DNA from 2 places in the Pseudomonas allokribbensis genome. Region 1 is predicted to be linked to the other one. Evidence: predicted binding sites of a transcription regulator. Region 1 holds the regulator's gene; the other holds the start of a gene.

What was found. The regulator sigma-54, encoded in region 1, starts transcription at its own class of promoters, with help from an activator protein. The targets are predictions, from matches to a motif close to ANTGGCATNNANNTTGCTNT.
Region 2: the regulator sigma-54 is predicted to act here: its motif matches at 2,734-2,753, upstream of glnK (P-II family nitrogen regulator).

The regions. Positions count from the first base shown of each region.
Region 1 is NZ_CP062252.1:1,027,348-1,032,309, forward strand. Features, by position in the region: gene rapZ (RNase adapter RapZ) at 1-204, opposite strand, end outside; gene ptsN (PTS IIA-like nitrogen regulatory protein PtsN) at 207-671, opposite strand; gene hpf (ribosome hibernation-promoting factor, HPF/YfiA family) at 683-991, opposite strand; gene IF199_RS04510 (RNA polymerase factor sigma-54) at 1,065-2,558, opposite strand; gene lptB (LPS export ABC transporter ATP-binding protein) at 2,745-3,470, opposite strand; gene lptA (lipopolysaccharide transport periplasmic protein LptA) at 3,470-4,015, opposite strand; gene lptC (LPS export ABC transporter periplasmic protein LptC) at 4,002-4,574, opposite strand; gene IF199_RS04530 (KdsC family phosphatase) at 4,583-4,962, opposite strand, start outside.
Region 2 is NZ_CP062252.1:6,311,418-6,316,379, reverse strand. Features, by position in the region: gene IF199_RS29145 (hypothetical protein) at 376-870, opposite strand; gene IF199_RS29140 (HigA family addiction module antitoxin) at 1,094-1,363, shown strand; gene IF199_RS29135 (BRO-N domain-containing protein) at 1,358-1,885, opposite strand; gene IF199_RS29130 (accessory factor UbiK family protein) at 2,281-2,541, opposite strand; gene glnK (P-II family nitrogen regulator) at 2,955-3,293, shown strand; gene IF199_RS29120 (ammonium transporter) at 3,331-4,668, shown strand; gene IF199_RS29115 (secondary thiamine-phosphate synthase enzyme YjbQ) at 4,885-4,962, shown strand, end outside.

The DNA.
Region 1 (4,962 bases):
GAGATGACTGGGCAGATTGCGTGCGTCGATCGATACCGCGACCAGTGGCTGAGACAGTTCCGTATGAATCAGTGCGCGCTCCGCCAGTTCCGGGAGCAGGCCGGCAGGCAAATTGTCGATGCAGTAGTAGCCGTTGTCTTCGAGGACATCCAGAGCGGTACTTTTGCCCGAGCCGGAGCGGCCACTGACGATGATCAAGCGCATGTTTAGTGCCCGTTTTGCTCGTCCAGGACAACCTGATACAAGGCTTCGTTGGTGGTGGCGCGACGCAATTTTTCGCGTACGTCCTTGCGGTCGAGCATGCTGGCGATCTGGCGCAGCAGTTCCAGGTGCGCATCGGTGGCGGCTTCCGGGACCAGCAGCACGAACAGCAGGTCGACCGGTGCACCATCAATGGCGTCGAAATCGATGGGTGCTTCAAGGTGCATCAAGGCGCTGATGGGGGATTCGCAACCCTTGAGGCGGCAGTGGGGAATGGCGATGCCGTTGCCAAAACCGGTCGAGCCGAGTTTTTCACGGGCAATCAGTGCCTCGAAGACATCTTGCATCTCCAGATCCGGTACTTCCCGGGCGATCAGGTTGGCAATTTGTTCGAGGGCTTTCTTTTTGCTGCCGCCCGGCACGTTCACGAGGGAACGGCCGGGGGTCAGGATGCTTTCAAGTCGGATCATGGGGGTGGGGGTTATCGACCGGTAGCGCCCTGAAGCAGGCTCTGGGTCTTTTCCTTATGCTTTTTGAGTTGTTTATCAAGCTTGTCGGTCAGCGCGTCGATCGCTGCGTACATATCGGTATGTTCCGCGTTTGCGACGACCTCGTTACCGGGAATATGCAGCGTGGCTTCGATTTTCTGCTTCAGCTTCTCGACGCACATCGTGACTTGCACGTTGGTGATCTTGTCGAAATGCCCCTCAAGCCTCTTGAGCTTTTGCTCAACGTACTCACGGAGAGGTTGGGTAACTTCCAGTTGGTGTCCACTGATGTTGACTTGCATACAGCTTCTCCTTCGTTGCCAGTGCATAAAGCGGCAGGCCGAAGAGCCTGCCACTGGAACGCTGTAACGTGGCTTACATCAACCGCTTGCGTTCGCTCGAAGGCGCGATCCCGAGGGATTCGCGGTACTTGGCGACGGTGCGGCGAGCCACCTGAATGCCTTGTGCCTCCAGTAAACCAGCGATCTTGCTGTCACTCAACGGCTTTTTCTGATTTTCCGCGGCAACCAGTTTCTTGATGATCGCGCGGATCGCCGTGGACGAGCATTCGCCGCCTTCGGAGGTGCTGACGTGGCTGGAGAAAAAGTATTTCAGTTCATAGATGCCCCGGGGGGTATGCATGAATTTTTGCGTGGTCACCCGGGAAATCGTCGACTCGTGCATGCCCACCGCTTCGGCGATGTCATGCAGCACGAGAGGCTTCATGGCTTCGTCGCCGTATTCAAGAAAGCCGCGCTGATGCTCGACGATCTGGGTGGCCACTTTCATCAGGGTTTCGTTGCGGCTCTGCAGGCTCTTGATGAACCAGCGGGCTTCCTGCAACTGATTGCGCATGAAGGTGTTGTCGGCGCTGGTGTCGGCGCGGCGCACGAAACCGGCGTACTGGGCGTTGACCCGCAGGCGCGGCACCGATTCCTGGTTCAGTTCGACCAGCCAGCGCTCGTTGTCCTTGCGCACGATGACGTCAGGCACCACGTACTCGGCTTCGGTGGACTCGATCTGCGAACCGGGGCGCGGGTTGAGGCTCTGCACCAGTTCGATGACCTGGCGCAGTTCATCTTCCTTGAGTTTCATGCGGCGCATCAGCTGGCTGTAGTCGCGGCTGCCGAGCAGGTCGATGTAATCGGTGACCAGACGCTTGGCTTCCGCCAGCCAAGGAGTCTTGGCCGACAGCTGGCGCAATTGCAGCAGCAGGCATTCGCCCAGGTTGCGTGCGCCGATGCCGGCAGGTTCGAATTGCTGGATGCGGTGCAGGACGGCTTCGATCTCGTCCAGCTCGATGTCGAGCTCCGGATCGAAGGCGTCGAGAATTTCTTCGAGGGTTTCGTCGAGGTAGCCCTGATTGTTGATGCAGTCGATCAGGGTGACGGCGATCAGGCGATCCGTGTCGGACATCGGCGCCAGGTTCAACTGCCACAGCAGGTGGCTTTGCAGGCTCTCGCCGGCGGAGGTACGGGTGGTGAAGTCCCACTCGTCGTCATCGCTGCTCGGCAGGCTGCTGGCGCTGGTCTGGTAGACGTCTTCCCAGGCGGTGTCGACGGGGAGTTCGTTGGGGATTCGCTCGTTCCATTCGCCATCCTCTAGATTGTCGACCGTCGGTGCGGTCTCCTGATAGGAGGGTTCCTGGATCTCGGTGTTGGGCTTCTGTTCGGCGTTGTCGGCCATGGGATCGGAGTTGTCGAAGTCGTCGCCGTCTTCCTGGCGTTCGAGCATCGGATTGGATTCCAGAGCCTCCTGGATTTCCTGTTGCAGATCCAGGGTCGACAATTGGAGCAGGCGGATGGCCTGTTGCAGCTGCGGTGTCATCGTCAGCTGCTGGCCCATTCTCAAGACTAGCGATGGTTTCATGGCAGGGGCTTAACACCTTATTCGCCGGCGCTATGCGCCATCCACTACAGGGCGCCGAAGCGCCAAACTTAAGCAAATTATATGCCTGAAACTGTCGTGTTTGCCTAGAGCGCTGTAACAATAAAAGCGTATAAAAGTGCGCTTCAACGTTACAGCACCCGGACGGCTGGTCGAATGCTGTCGCGCTTACAGGCGGAACTCGTGACCCAGATACACTTCCTTCACCAGATCGTTGGCGAGGATGGTCGCGGAGTCGCCTTCGGCGATCAGTTGGCCGTCATTGACGATGTAGGCCGTTTCGCAGATATCCAGCGTCTCGCGGACGTTGTGGTCGGTGATCAACACACCGATGCCCTTGGCCTTGAGGTGGTGAATGATCTGCTTGATGTCACCCACGGAGATCGGGTCGACACCGGCGAACGGTTCGTCGAGCAGAATGAACTTCGGTGCAGTGGCCAGTGCGCGGGCGATTTCCACCCGGCGACGCTCACCACCGGACAGGCTCATGCCGAGGTTGTCGCGGATGTGGCTGATGTGGAATTCCTGCAGCAGGCTTTCCAGCTCCTTGCGACGACCGGCCTTGTCGAGCTCCTGACGGGTCTCGAGGATGGCCATGATGTTGTCGGCCACCGACAGTTTGCGAAAGATCGACGCTTCCTGTGGCAGATAGCCGATACCGGCCTTGGCGCGACCGTGCATCGGCTGGTGGCTGACGTCCAGGTCGTCGATCAGCACGCGACCCTGATCAGCCTGCACCAGGCCGACGATCATGTAGAAGCAGGTGGTCTTGCCGGCGCCGTTGGGGCCGAGCAGGCCGACGATCTGACCGCTGTCGATCGACAGGCTGACATCGCGCACGACCTGGCGGCTTTTATAGGCCTTGGCCAGGTGCTGGGCTTTCAGAGTTGCCATTACTGGGATTTCTCGTCGGTTTTCTTCTTCGGCTGGATCACCATGTCAATGCGCGGACGCGCTTCGGTGACCTTGTTGCCGGTGGCACGACCCGCGCTGGCCAGCTTTTTCACCGTGTCATAGACGATTTTCTCGCCCTGAGTGGTGTTGTTGTCCTTGTCGACGACTTTCGCCTTGTCGATCAGCACAACACGGTTTTGCGCGGCGTGGTACTGGATGGTCACGCCCCAGCCCTGTACAGGCTTGGTGTCGCCAGCCGTCTGCAACTGCTCGAAGTAGGCAAGGTTGCCCACCGAGGTCACGACGTCGATATCGCCGGTCGGGGTGCGGGTGATGGTCACGGTGTTGCCTTTGACGATCATCGAACCCTGAGTGATGATCACGTCACCTTTATAGGTGGCAACGCCATTCTTGTCGTCCAGCTGGGCATCGTCGGCCTGAATGCGGATTGGCTGCTCTTGATCGTTCGGCAGAGCCCAGGCGCTCACGCTTCCCAGTGCTGCGCCCAGACTGAGCAAAATAGGGAGGGTTTTAACGAGCCTCATACTGTCCTCTTACGTTCGATAGCAGGTGTATCCTGCTTTCCTTCAAATACGCTTTCATTCCCACGCCGGTCGATACACCGCCAGCGCCGTCGATTCTAACGGGTTGCTGGGTCTGCGCATATTGTTGCTGCGGGAACACTGTCATGCGAGTGGAGGTGATCAGGGTGTCGCGGTTCTTTTCATCGGTGCGCTTGACGCGAACCGAGTCGATCAGCTCGACCTCGGTGCCACCGGAATTCACTTCACCGCGCTCGCTGGTCACGTGCCACGGGAAGTCGGTGCCGCGATACATGTTCAGGTCGGGCTTGGTGACCAGTGTAATGTCGGTCGCCTTGACGTGCTCGGCCTTGTCGGAAGTCATTTCGTACTGCACCTTGCCGTCTTCCAGGTATTGCAAGGTGTGGGTGTTGGTCGCATACCAGTCGATCGGGCTCTCTTCTGCCGAGACAGGAGGCTTGTCGAGGAAGCGTTCCGGGCTGATGTTCCAGTAGCCGACCGCGCCGAAAATGGCCGCGATGCAACCGAACAGCAGTATGTTGCGAAACTTTTTGCTAAACATGGTTTGACTCACAAATACGCGTTATTGGCGGCATCGAGGCTGCCCTGGGCGCGCAGGATCAGTTCGCAGAATTCACGGGCGGCACCCTCGCCACCACGGGCCTGAGTGACGCCATGGGCGTGCTCGCGCACAAAAGCGGCAGCGTTGGCCACCGCCATCCCCAGCCCCACCCGGCGAATCACCGGCAGGTCGGGCAGATCGTCGCCGAGATAGGCGACCTGTTCATAGCTTAGGCCCAGTTGCTCGAGAAGGCCGTCGAGGACGACGAGTTTGTCTTCACGACCCTGAAACAGGTGCGGAATGCCCAGGTTTTTCGCCCGGCGTTCGACCACCGGGGTCTTGCGACCACTGATGATGGCCGTTTGCACGCCGGCGTTCATCAACATCT
Region 2 (4,962 bases), 1.3 Mb from region 1:
CCTTGGGTTGAATCGGGGGCCGCTTCCTGCGGGTTTTTGAAGGGTAGTTGAGCCGGGTTTCAGTGTATGAATTGAGGTTTACAAGACGTATCAAGACCTGACGGCAGTGTCACTGCTTCCCTGAATTGGAGCGTTGACTCTCGGCCGGCATTGACGGATCATCCCGTTCGAGGACTGCAACTGCGCATTCGTCGGGACTGAGCACCAGCAAAAGCTCCCCCGCATTTTTGGCAGCAGAGAAAGCTGGTTTCTCTGAAGTAGTGACGACGGGATAGCCTGTCGGATTCTGAACCCATGGCTTTAAAACCGGGAGCTAAAGAATCGCTGCGACTACTCCTCAAAAAATATTTAAAAGGCGTCCTTCGGACGCCTTTTTTATTTCTGGTTGGATGATGCTCGTGGTATTTGTCCCACCAACGTGCCATGTGCGCGCTTTTGCGCGTACCAAGTCACCACGAAGTAACCAAATCCTGTGGCGCGCTCGTGTCGCGGTTCAAGAATCAGTGTTCCCATGGATGTTCTCAGTACCGCGACCCTGTTTCCACATCGCTGTTCTTTGAACTCGCAATAGATTTGCGCTCCTGGGACGATCATTTTCGCAACAATCGCTGCTACCCCATCGACAGTCTGGCAACCATGCTTGAGCAAATCGGCTCTGTGCGCTTCCCATATGTGTACTACGCCAAAACCACTATTCGCTCGGCGGTGAATACCTATTCGCAAATAAATCTTCCCACCTGGCAAGCCGAATTTTGGCATGTCGGGGATCGCACCAAAGATGTAACTGCCATCTGGGTGCTGAACTAGCGTGTTTTCTTTTTGTGTGAGCAAATCAGACAAGAGGGAGTCCAGAACCAGAATGTCTGGCAATCAATGTGATCCTTCTGAAACTCGACGTGTTGGATCGATCAGCGTAGGTGATGGCTACGAGCGTAACTACAAGTAAAAAATCACGTAATCGGGCGCGGGAGCTGATTCTTGTAGGGCCATGCTTTATTGGTTGTAGGACGTCGGCGAAACGTTGGCGGAGGTCTTGAGTAGCCGAATTGGATGCTCCAGTTTTGCCGATCAATGCAGCCTCTGGAGGCGAAAAATGGAACGCAATGGTATGCGCCCGATTCATCCGGGCGAGGTGCTGAATAAGGAATTCATGGAGCCGTTGGGCATGACGGTCATGGCCTTGGCCATGCCCACGAACTGGCCTGAAACCGAGATCGAGAAGCTTGTGAAATGCCAGCTCAGGATCTGCGCCGATCTGGCAATCAGACTGGCAATCCACCTCAACACCACGCCTGAGTTCTGGATGAATCTTCAGTCGACTTACGATTTACGCAGGGCCCAGCTCCGGCATGCGGACCTATAGCGATTGCAGCATCCGCGAAGCCCTTTTCCACCAAGTGGCCGGCACTGGGTGTTTTCGCTTTTCCCGCTCTACCACCATCTGCGGCACATCCTGCAACCGAATCCACGGCTGGTTATTCCAGTGCAGCAAACTCAACGACATCTCGGGCCAATTCAGCAGGCTTAGCTGTGGGCGTTCGCTTGTCGTGGGGTGCTGGGCGTCGCGCAGGGTGGGGATGACTTGATGGGTGAGCCATTCGCGCAGGGCACGGTATTCGGGGCAGTAGTGGTAGACAAGGAGGGCATAGATGCCGGATTCGCTGATCAGGAGGGTGTTTTCGATCTGGTTGTGGATCAGGGTTTTGCGGGTTTGGTATTGGTCAGGGTCGAGTTTTCGCAGCATGCGTTCGTTGAGGTAAATGTGTAGCAGGCGGCCCAGATCGCGGGCAGAGAACCAGGGTTGGTTCTGGATGAGCAGGGCGTGGAGGGGGAGTTTGTGGCGGGTGAAAACCTGAGGAGTGAGATACGTATCTTCGTTATTCATTGAACAGCTCCTTTTGCTTTAGGGCTGCCCTCAATTGTCGCCAAACAATTGGGTGGCAGTCGTACGCGGGTTGGCGAACCGGAGCAAAAGGAACCCGGCAGACCCGAAGGTCTCCCACGCACAACCGCCATGACTCGATGTGGCGGTAAACATAGCCGCCATCATGGTTGTCGTGCGCCTTAAGCTTTCCGGGTCGCCAAACCCAGTGCTGAACATTCAGCATTGGGTGAGCTTAGGAATCAGGGCTTCACGACGCAATCGGACGGCGGGGTTGCAAGCTGTAGGATTCTGCCGAGATTCGGCAGCGAATCCTGAATGGCGGGAAGGTCGTTCCGACCTTCATTCGCGGGCAAGCCCGCTCCCACAAGGAGCCGCATTCACAAAGAAACGAGGTGTTACTCAGCCGGCGGCGTCAACTTCGCTTCCAGCTCAGCCACCTTCGCCTCAAGGCTCTCAAGCCGGGCGCGAGTCCGGGCCAGCACCACCATCTGACTATCAAACTCTTCCCGGCTCACCAGATCCAGTTTGCTGAAGGCACTTTGCAGCAGCATCTTGAACTGGCTTTCGATTTCGGCTTTTGGCAATGGCGTGTCGCCGCTGAACAGGCGGGAGGCGGTGCCGCTCAGGGCGTCGAGGAAGTCTTTGGGCGCGAGCATGGGATATGTCCTGGAAACAATGGCCGGCAGTGTATCACGCAGTGTCTATAGTCATTTGCGTTGGCCGGGATGCACGCTTTTCGCGCAAAAGGACGAACGGCTGCGCACCGTTGTTGTGCGTATCCCGTGTGCCATTTCGGTGATGGCATCTTCGGCAGCGGCCAAGGGATTGAAATCAGGGGATTTTGGCGAGATGGCAAGCTTTCTGCTTAGTCGGTAGTGACCCATGCACTGATGCAGTCGCTGTGACGAATGCAGTGCGGCAGGCGGAGCGGGGAGTTTCGTCAGCAGCGGTTAGCTGGCGTCAGTCGGGCAGGTAGGGCCGACGATGCGTTACAAAGCCAGGCACTGCGCTTAGACTTGAGTCGGGTTTGTTTTCCTGGGGCAAGTCCACCAATTCGGGAGAGAGTTTCATGAAGCTAGTCACTGCCATCATCAAGCCGTTCAAGTTGGACGACGTGCGCGAGTCGCTGTCCGAAATCGGCGTGCAGGGCATTACCGTTACTGAAGTCAAAGGCTTCGGGCGGCAGAAGGGTCACACCGAGCTGTATCGCGGCGCGGAGTACGTGGTCGATTTTCTGCCCAAGGTGAAAATCGACGTTGCCATCGACGACAAGGATCTGGATCGGGTTATCGAGGCGATAACCAAGGCTGCCAACACCGGCAAGATCGGTGACGGCAAGATCTTCGTGGTCAATCTGGAACAGGCGATTCGCATCCGTACCGGCGAAACCGATACCGACGCGATCTAAACGCCGCCACAAACCCAACGCCCCAGGAGAAAACAATATGACTCTGCGTAAATTCGCAGGGCTAGGCGCCCTGTTGTCCATCGTAATGCCCGGCCTGGCTTTGGCGGCAGATCCGGTGGCGCCTCCAGTCCTCAATTCCGGCGATACCGCCTGGATGCTGACCTCGACGGCCCTCGTGCTGTTCATGACCATTCCCGGCCTCGCGCTGTTCTACGGCGGCATGGTTCGGTCGAAAAACATTCTTTCCGTGATGATGCAGTGCTTCGCCATTACCGGCCTGGTCACCATCCTGTGGTTCCTTTATGGCTACAGCATGGCGTTCGACACCACCGGGATGGAAGCCAACGTCGTCAACTTCAACTCCTTCGTCGGCAGCTTCGGCAAGGCCTTCCTCGCGGGCATCACGCCTGCCAGCATTACTGGCCCGGCGGCGCTGTTCCCTGAAGCCGTGTTCGTCACTTACCAGATGACGTTCGCCATCATCACCCCGGCGCTGATCGTCGGTGCCTTCGCCGAGCGTATGAAGTTCTCCGCGATGCTGGTGTTCATGGGCGTCTGGTTCACCCTGGTGTATGCACCGATCGCGCACATGGTCTGGAGCGGTCCGGGCTCGCTGCTGGGTGACTGGGGCGTGCTCGACTTCGCCGGCGGCACCGTGGTGCACATCAACGCCGGTATCGCCGGTCTGGTGGCGTGCCTGGTGCTGGGCAAGCGCAAAGGCTTCCCGACCACCCCGATGGCGCCGCACAACCTCGGTTACACCCTGATGGGCGCCGCCATGCTGTGGGTTGGCTGGTTCGGCTTCAACGCCGGTTCCGCCGCCGCCGCCAACGGCACTGCCGGCATGGCGATGCTGGTCACCCAGATCGCCACCGCCGCCGCTGCACTGGGCTGGATGTTCGCCGAGTGGATCACCCACGGCAAACCTAGCGCACTGGGTATCGCTTCGGGTGTGGTTGCTGGTCTGGTAGCAATCACTCCGGCAGCCGGCACCGTGGGCCCGATGGGCTCGCTGATCATCGGTCTGGCCGCCGGCGTGGTGTGCTTCTTCTGCGCCACCACCCTGAAACGCAAACTCGGCTATGACGACTCCCTGGACGCCTTCGGCGTGCACGGTATCGGCGGTATCCTCGGCGCGATCCTGACTGGTGTGTTCGCCGCTCCAGCGCTGGGTGGCTTCGGCACCGTCACCGACATCGCCGCACAAGTCTGGATTCAGTGCAAAGGCGTCGGCTTCACGGTGATCTACACCGCGATCGTCACCTTCATCATCCTCAAGGTGCTGGATGCCGTGATGGGTCTGCGTGCTACCGAGGAAGAAGAATCGGTGGGCCTGGACCTGGCACAGCACAACGAGCGCGGCTACAACCTGTAAGTACGCGCCTCAAAAAAACTTGCCCGGTTCGCCGGGCATTTTTTTGTCCGGGATTTGTCATCCTTGAGATGGCTGTAAGGATTTTTCGTACTGCTTTGGTCGTGTTTACGACGGGTGTTTTTCTACGGCCAATGGCTTACATCATTGAAGGAATATTAGGGCCTTTGTTTTTTTTCAGAGCGCGCTAGAATGCGCCCCGAACGTGCGGAGAACTGTATGTGGCAACAGACTCTGATAACCCTTCGGGCACGGCCCCGGGGCTTTCATCTGGTAACGGAAGAGTTGCTCGCCGGA